DNA from 4 places in the Vibrio sp. CB1-5 genome. Region 2 is predicted to be linked to each of the others. Evidence: predicted binding sites of a transcription regulator. Region 2 holds the regulator's gene; each other region holds the start of a gene.
The links. Region 2 encodes PurR, which represses purine synthesis genes. Its sites were predicted from a motif close to TNANGNAAACGTTTNCNTNA; they were not measured.
Positions count from the first base shown of each region.

Region 1: a site for PurR is predicted at 1,291-1,310, ahead of glpX (class II fructose-bisphosphatase). Genes of this name have one in related genera too.
Region 3: a site for PurR is predicted at 1,069-1,088, ahead of ACJB0T_RS10415 (inosine/guanosine kinase). Genes of this name have one in related genera too.
Region 4: a site for PurR is predicted at 1,063-1,082, ahead of pyrD (quinone-dependent dihydroorotate dehydrogenase). Genes of this name have one in related genera too.

Region 1 is NZ_JBJHPB010000013.1:24,563-26,772, forward strand. It holds gene ACJB0T_RS11120 (TetR/AcrR family transcriptional regulator) at 11-655, opposite strand; gene zapB (cell division protein ZapB) at 811-1,053, opposite strand; gene glpX (class II fructose-bisphosphatase) at 1,370-2,210, shown strand, end outside.
Region 2 is NZ_JBJHPB010000007.1:78,227-80,436, forward strand. It holds cyclic di-GMP riboswitch class I at 51-137, opposite strand; gene purR (HTH-type transcriptional repressor PurR) at 318-1,322, opposite strand; gene torD (molecular chaperone TorD) at 1,683-2,210, opposite strand, start outside.
Region 3 is NZ_JBJHPB010000011.1:98,551-100,760, forward strand. It holds gene ACJB0T_RS10415 (inosine/guanosine kinase) at 1-983, opposite strand, end outside; gene mnmA (tRNA 2-thiouridine(34) synthase MnmA) at 1,234-2,210, shown strand, end outside.
Region 4 is NZ_JBJHPB010000001.1:60,328-62,537, reverse strand. It holds gene ACJB0T_RS00195 (NAD-glutamate dehydrogenase) at 1-962, shown strand, start outside; gene pyrD (quinone-dependent dihydroorotate dehydrogenase) at 1,171-2,181, shown strand.

The DNA.
Region 1 (2,210 bases), on a different contig from region 2:
GTTAACGAGATTAACTAGTGGTCGAGCCCATCATACGCACGCCGTCTTCAAGAAGCGTTAACTGCTCCTTACCTCTTGAGGTTGCCAGTGGTTTCACCACATGGATCATCTGCAGCATGCCTTGCTGAATGACTTCTTCCGTAATCTTGGTACGTGGTGACATCGCCGACTGATAGCTTAGCCAACCGACCGCCATCATGTGCAATGTCGTCACTAAAGACTTCAGCTCTTTCTCATTTAGCGTCAGTAACTCCAACTCAACAAAAGCACGTAAGATATTAATCAGATTACCTTGTAGGCGCTCTTGTACTTCAATGTACTCTTCGTGCAGCTTTGGGTCGCGCTGGAGAATTTCCGGCAAATTAGCGTAGAAGAAACGGTACTTCCACATCAGCGTAAAAATGGAGTCTAGGTAATGCTTTAGTAGCGCCAAGCTCTCTTGCTGACCTTGTACCGGAGTAAATCGCTCAATAAGCTCTTGCGAATAGAGGGCAAAAATCTCACGAACGATCTCTTGTTTGTTTCGGAAATGATAGTAGAGATTGCCTGGGCTGATCTCAATGTGCGCCGCAATATGGTTGGTTGTCACGTTGCGCTCGCCATCTGAATTGAACAAGTCGAGGGCGGCGTAGACGATTTTGTCACGTGTTTTCATTCTAACTTTTCCTTTCCCTAGTTAGACTTAGTATACGTCTTGAACTAGTACACGAAAAGTTAATAGATTGTGAGATTCACTGGTTAGACCAACGGACACAAAAAAAGCACTCAATTTGAGTGCTTTTCAGTCATGCATATTGGCTAAGTAGACAATTACTCTACTTCGTCCATTTTACCTAGTAGGTTGCGAATGCGCTCTTGCCATTGGCTGTGCTCACGTTGCATCTGCTCAGACTTTTGCTCAAGTTCTTCACGGCTGCTGCGTAGTTCTTCAGCTTGCGATGCAAGTTGTGCTTTCTCTTCTTTCAATTCCTCAACTTCCATCTGAAGAAGAGCGATTGTGTCCACTGCAGTTTGAATTTTTGCTTCTAGTTGTTCCAGTACTTCAAAAGACATCTCGGCCTACCCTTGTTTAATCCTGTGAAATGAAAATGCTTCATCCTATAGTGCCCCATTCTACTCAGCCTAGAGAAGATAGACACGCTCTATATTGCAGATTTTTCACTATTCGGTCAAAAAAGCGCCGCAAACTCACCCAAGCTTTACCTACCAAGCACAACAGAGCAAAGTTTTGTTTGTCACGATGCTCAATCATTCAAGATTTTAGCGACAAGATCGCGTCCGAACAGAGAAAAAGGCAAACGTTTCCCTTTTGATATGCTAGAATTCGCGCCGTAAATCATTTGTCAATTTTCATTAGATTGGAGTCAGTATGAAGCGCGATTTAGCAATGGCTTTTTCACGAGTTACCGAAGGTGCCGCCCTAGCAGGCTATAAGTGGCTAGGCCGAGGCGACAAAAATGCTGCCGATGGTGCAGCGGTGGAGGTCATGCGCAGCCTACTGAACAAGACCGATATCGAAGGCGAAATCGTTATTGGTGAGGGTGAAATCGATGACGCACCTATGCTGTTCATCGGTGAACAAGTGGGTATTGGCGGTGATGCTGTCGACATCGCTGTTGATCCTATCGAAGGAACTCGCATGACGGCGATGGGCCAATCCAATGCTCTTGCAGTGCTTGCCGCCGGTGAAAAAGGCAGCTTTTTGAAAGCGCCAGACATGTACATGGAAAAACTCGTGGTGGGGCCTGGCGCGAAAGGCGTGATTGATCTTAATAAACCACTGACTGAAAACCTAAAAAACATCGCAGCTGCACTAGGTAAAACCCTAGATACGCTGGTAGTGACAACACTTGCTAAGCCACGACACGACGCCGTCATTGCAGAGATGCAAGCGATGGGGGTTCGCGTTTTCGCTGTGCCAGATGGTGATGTTGCCGCTTCTATCCTAACATGTATGCCAGATAGCGAAGTGGATGTGATGTACTGTATTGGCGGCGCGCCAGAGGGTGTAGTCTCTGCTGCGGTTATCCGCGCACTTGATGGTGACATGAACGGCCGACTACTGCCACGTCACGTTGTTAAAGGTGATATAGAAGAAAACCGCACCGCTGGCCAAGGTGAACTCGCGCGCTGTGCTGAAATGGGTGTTGAAGCAAACGTCGTGCTGCGTATGGAAGATATGGCTCGTAGCGACAACGTCGTTTTCTCAG
Region 2 (2,210 bases):
GTGTCAGAGCTCTGTTAAGCCGCCGCTATAACTGAGTCTTTTCCCTTGCCATCGGCAACCCCGCTACCTATCAATAAAATTGGTTTAGGCCGGAGGCTTTGCGTCCCACCTTTTCAGATGGTTTGCCCTGTGCGTGACACATATAGCATATAGGAAAACTATGTAAGTGATTGATTGTAGATTTTTGGAAATGTGATCTTGGTTCAAATAATGTTTGGTTATTTGTGCCTCAAGGTGAATAAAAAAATTGACATAAGCAGTGGAAAAGTTTGAATGGAGATCAAAAAAAAGTGCCGAAATCGGCACTTTTGTCAGCGTTAGGTTAGGGCTTTGACAGAGTCACGATCTACAATTTCTGGGTGCATTTCGAAAATGCGTTTTTCGTGACCTTTATCTTTGATTCGTTCTAGTAGAATCTCAAAGGCATTTTTACCAACACGTCGCTTCGGTTGGTGCACTGTTGTCAGCGGTGGCGAAAAGTATTCAGCCAGTTCAATATTGTCATAACCGATAACAGAGATATCTTCAGGTACGCGCACACCAAGCTGTTGCAGGCGACTCATCAATCCAAATGCCATTGTGTCATTAAAACAGAATACGGCCGTTGGTCTCTCTTCCATTGCAGCGATGCGGTTAGCAGCGATAACCGCAGTATCACATTCAAAGTTACCTTCTAGAATGCGATCTTCTTTCATCTCTATGCCTGCTTCCGCTAGCGCGCGTTTGTAGCCGATGATGCGTTCTTGGCATACCGCTTTTTCTAGGTGACCACTTAGGCAAGCAATGTCAGTATGACCTTTCTCAATCAGGAACTTAGTCGCTAGATAGCCACCTTCCTCTGAGTTATCGATGATCTTATCGGCTTGAGAGCTCTCTGGACCCCAATCCATGATCACTTTTGGAATGTCGGCGTGACGGTCAAGCATCTCAAGAAGCTCTTCAGTCAAGTCAGAACACATTACCAAAATGCCATCTACGCGTTTTTCCGCTAGCATTCGGATGTAGTCGCGCTGCTTCTCGTAAACACCACCTGTGTTACACAGAATCAGGGTATAACCTTGGCGGTAGCAGTAACTTTCTACACCATCGATCACTTCTGAGAAGAATAAGTTTGTCGATTGGGTAACCAACATACCAATGGTTTTAGTCGAGTTACATTTCAAACTACGAGCAACAGCACTAGGCGCATAGTTAAGTTCATCGACGGCAGCCATCACTTTTTCTTGTGTTGCTTCTGCAACAAAGCGAGTTTTATTAATTACGTGGGATACTGTGGTCGTGGAAACGCCAGCAAGTCGGGCGACATCTTTAATGGTTGCCATAGTGATATCCTATAAGTCGCGGCTTATTGAATTAGTGAGTAAACGTTTGTGCCGCTTTAATTTTAGTGGTTCCAGCGCTTTTGTGAATAAACGGATGCAAAAGCGGAAACCGGCAAGTGTATGCAAGCCTAAGTAGAATCGACAAATTGAGCTCAAAGCTCAATATTGACACCTAAGTGGAGGTGACTTTCTGTAATACCAATGGGCGATTGCATTTAAACGGCGGATTGTAGTCGCAGCTTAGTGAGCTGGCAATCATTTATCCCACAAATTTATAACTAAGGCGCAAAATTGACTCAGATGACTGAAAACCATGTTTGCACCTTTAGTGTGTGTTGCGCCTATTCGTTGAAATCGTAGTTAGTCGTTTTCATCCGTAAGGTAGGTCAGGTCTAACTGACAGAAGGCGTGTAAGAGGAGAGCAGCAGCAGAGTAGAAACCAAATTCATCAAACTGTTGGCACTTCTTAACAAACTGAGGTAACCAACTCATTAGATGAGTATTGATGAAGTCCGCTTGTTCGTGCAGTGCATCATTCATATGTGTGTCGTTTTCCAACTCGTTCGAACGGATGATGAGGTTACCTAAAAAATCGAGTTCGATGGCAAGGTGGTCCGCAGGCTCATTGAGATCTTTATTTACCGCGATACCGTGCTCGGCGAGCAGATCTGCCATATCTTGTGCAGGCTGGTCATTGAGTAGGCCAGAAGTGCCAATGTACATTGAGGCATAAGGCAGTGCGCCATATTTGTCGGTCTTCAAAAACAGATCACAAAAATCGGCAGAGAGTTCCAACTGAGCATCTTCACGTATTTGTAATCTATTGAGCGAATCAGTGAAGGTTTTTATTGGCTCCGACAGCGATGGGTTTTCGCCAAGGCCAGTTAG
Region 3 (2,210 bases), on a different contig from region 2:
TCTTTTACCGCTGGTCGACTAAATTCAAAACGATTGAATTCAGCAATACAGCCAGGTAATAGAGGTAAACTCGTTTCACGTTTAGATGCATCTTCTGTATAACCTGCCATGTACAAGCCGACAGGGCCCGCAGTACAAAGCACTAAATCAACCCAATCAAGCGCTTTATCTGAAGCAGCTAGTGGGTCTTTTTCGCCGGTGAGCGCTTCCGCTTCATCTTCATTCATGGCAACAACAGAAACATGTTGCTTCAAGAAATCACGCCAATATTCAGGATCGTCCTGAATAACAAAGCGTGTACCAAGCGTTAATACAACTGGGACATTATATTTCTTGGCGTACTCAATTGCTTGCATTGTTGCCTCTGGCATTGGGTCGCCATCTTTACAACGCACCAAATACGCGGTTAAAACCAAAGCCGACGCTTTTTTGAAGATTTTTTCAGGAATACTGTCTGCGCGAAGTTGGTTCATCTGTCCTTCACTAATTGCGAAAGTACGTTCGCCATCTTCAGTGATCAAGGTAAAGCAGCGACCAATTGCCCCTTCCACACCTTGAAGATAATTAAGGTCCATTCGGCTCGACGTATTACACAGATAGCGGTAACCATAGCTACCAATCTTAATATCAGCACTCATAACGCCAAGCAGCACCGATTTATCATCTGCTAATACAGAATAATTGTGCAAGGTATTACCAATGGTTCCGCCAGCGTATTCATTGGTGATCAGTTCTTTATCCTTCAACTCGTTATATAAATCTTCCGCCGCTTGGTCATCAATAACCAACGAGTGCCCTTTACTTAGGCCAAACTTATCGATCACACTGCTGTCGACTTTTGCTTCAATATCCACCAAGGTTTGGTCAATACCAATGATGTGCGTACGTGACATCTTCTTGCTGATCTGCGATTGGCTAACAAGCAGATCTCGCTCGTGGACAGGGAAGTAGTGCTTTGACTTTCTTTGGCCTGGGAATTTCATACGGTTGTCTTCGTCATAAGTAAATAAGAAGGGTTAAGGGCGGCGATTCTACCTCTGTATAGATTACCTCGGCAACATACGCAATTTTAGCAAACGTTTACGTATCAATTTTTTTGTTATAAACCTTGTTTTTCTCCCTATTAGGACGCATTTGAGGGGTTTATAAAAGTGTGATTCAACTCGCGGAACTGTATTGCTAGTTTGGTTTCTGCTAGAATCGGCGTCCAATTTAATTAGGTGGTATTTATACATGTCTGATAACAGCCAAAAGAAAGTGATTGTCGGGATGTCCGGCGGTGTAGACTCCTCTGTTTCTGCCTATCTTCTGAAACAGCAAGGCTACCAAGTAGAAGGCCTGTTCATGAAGAACTGGGAAGAAGATGATAACGAGGAATACTGCACAGCAGCGGAAGATCTTGCCGACGCACAAGCGGTTTGTGACAAGCTAGGCATCCACCTGCACACGATCAACTTTGCGGCTGAGTACTGGGACAATGTTTTCGAATACTTCCTTGCCGAATACAAAGCGGGTCGTACGCCAAACCCAGACATTCTTTGTAACAAAGAAATCAAGTTTAAAGCGTTCTTAGAGTTTGCAGATGAAGTGCTAGATGCTGATTATATTGCCATGGGGCACTATGTAAGCCGCACTTTCCCTGAGAACGGTGAAGCGCCACAAATGTTACGTGGCCTAGACAGCAATAAAGACCAAAGCTACTTTCTTTATACGTTAAGCCACGACCAAGTCGCGCGCAGCTTGTTCCCTGTGGGTGAACTTGAGAAGCCAGAAGTACGACGCATTGCTGAAGAGCAAGGTCTGATTACGGCCAAGAAAAAAGACTCTACAGGTATTTGTTTTATCGGTGAGCGCAAATTTACAGACTTCTTGTCTCGCTATTTGCCAGCACAACCGGGTAAAATTGAGACGCCTGAAGGCAAAGAAATCGGTGAACACCAAGGTCTTATGTACCACACGCTTGGTCAACGTAAAGGTCTGCATATTGGCGGCCAAAAAGGCGGCGGTGGCAACGAAGAGCCTTGGTACGTTGCAGAGAAAGATCTGAAACGTAATGTCCTTATCGCGGTACAAGGTGCTGATCACCCGCTGCTAAAATCTAATGGACTTCGCGCTTCGCAACTGCACTGGGTCGATCGCCAAGTGATCACGCAGCCGTTACAATGCACAGTAAAAACCCGTTATCGTCAACAGGATATTCCTTGTACTAT
Region 4 (2,210 bases), on a different contig from region 2:
ATGACCCATATCATCAGCAACAACTGACCCAATACTTCCCATCAGAGTTACGCCGTAACTACTTAGAAAGTATGCCAAATCATCCACTGCGTGCAGAAATAATCTCAACTATGCTTGCAAATCAAATGGTTAACGAGATGGGCTGTAATTTTGTGACTCGCTTGCAAGAAGAAACAGGTGCGACCGTGGTCGACATTGCCAATGCGTACGCGGCATCTCGTGAAATCTATGGTTTTGCTTATACTTTCGAGCAAATTAGAAAGTTAGATAATGTCGCGAGCTCGGAAGCACAGTATGAACTGTTGTTTATCGTTCGTAGAACGCTGCGTCGATTGGCGCGTTGGATTTTGCGTAACCGTCCAGGTAAGCAGTCGGTTGAAGAGTTGGTCGCTCGTTATCGTGAAGACGTTATTAAAGTTGAGCAAACACTTGAGAAATGTTTGGTGGCCGAAGAAGTCGAAGAGCATCATGAACTAGCTCAAGTTTGGGTTGAGCAAGGGGTAGGTAGCGAACTGGCGAACTATGTGTCGCGTTTGTCTAGCTTACTTTCTGCAGTTGATATTGCCGAAATTGCAGCTGAAGCAAGCTTTGATGTTGAACGAGCGTCGAAACTGTACTTCCACTTAGGCGATCGTCTATCACTGCATTGGTTCTTGAATCAAATCAACGGCCAAGCAGTTGATAACAACTGGCAAGCATTGGCAAGAGCGGCATTCCGTGAAGATCTTGATTGGCAGCAACGTCTATTGACTGCTCAAGTACTGCGATGTGGTTGTGGGGGAGATTCAGATGACGTGATCCTGTCACTTGATAACTGGATGGAGACTAATACACATAGCCTTCAACGTTGGGAAAATATTCTCAATGAGTTCAAAGTGGGGAATGTACACGAGTTCGCTAAGTTCTCGGTCGCACTGCGTGAACTCAGTTTGTTGAACTTGAATTGTGCAAATAGTCTATAGGTTAACTGCCTGATATCATAAAAATAAGCGCTCTTTGGGGCGCTTTTTTTTAATCCAGCGACTAGTTTAGTGACGGGGTAACGTTAATTTGATGAAATCTTATGCGAAACGTTTGCTTTTTTTCGATAAAGACAAATCTTGATTGCATGTTTAGGCGAATCAGTAAATAATACCGCCCCGTTTACACGGGTTTTCTATCGGAGGCACAATGCTTTACCGTCTTGCCAGAACTGGCTTTTTCCAACTTGATGCCGAAAAGGCTCACGATCTCGCTATTCAAAACTTCAAGCGCTTCACCGGCACACCACTTGATCTCGCTTATCGCCAACAATTACCAAATCGACCAGTAGAATGCATGGGTTTGACGTTTAAAAACCCTGTCGGTCTAGCTGCAGGTCTAGACAAAAACGGCGAATGTATTGAAGCATTCGGCGCAATGGGCTTTGGTTTTGTTGAAGTTGGTACGGTAACACCACGCCCACAGTCAGGTAACGATAAACCACGCCTGTTCCGTTTGGTAGAAGCGGAAGGCATTATCAACCGCATGGGTTTCAATAACCTGGGTGTTGATAATCTGGTGGAGAACGTTAAAAAAGCCAAATACGACGGTATCATCGGTATCAACATTGGTAAAAACAAAGATACGCCAATTGAGAAGGGTGCTGAAGACTACATTATCTGTATGGAGAAGGTTTATGAGCACGCGGGTTACATTGCGGTGAACATTTCATCTCCTAACACTCCTGGGCTGCGTACTTTACAATACGGCGAAGCTTTGGATGAACTACTTGCTGAGTTGAAAACGAAGCAGGAGGAACTGGCTGAAAAACATGGTAAATATGTACCTCTTGCACTAAAGATTGCACCGGATCTTAGTGACGACGAGATTAGTCAGATTTGCGATTCGTTGATCAAAAACCAAATTGATGGTGTGATCGCAACCAATACCACATTGGATCGTTCTGTCGTTGAAGGTATGAAGCACGCCAATGAAGCTGGTGGCTTGAGCGGCCGTCCAGTGCAGTCCCGCAGTACAGAAGTAGTGCGTTTATTAGCTAAGAACCTTGATGGTAAGCTTCCAATCATTGGTGTTGGTGGCATTGACTCGTACGTGTCTGCAAAAGAGAAGCTAATGGCTGGCGCTTCGTTAGTACAGGTTTACTCTGGCTTCATCTACCACGGTCCAAAACTTGTTAAAGACATCGTTAAGAATCTATAAGCACTTTTATTTACTAAAGTGACTAGGTT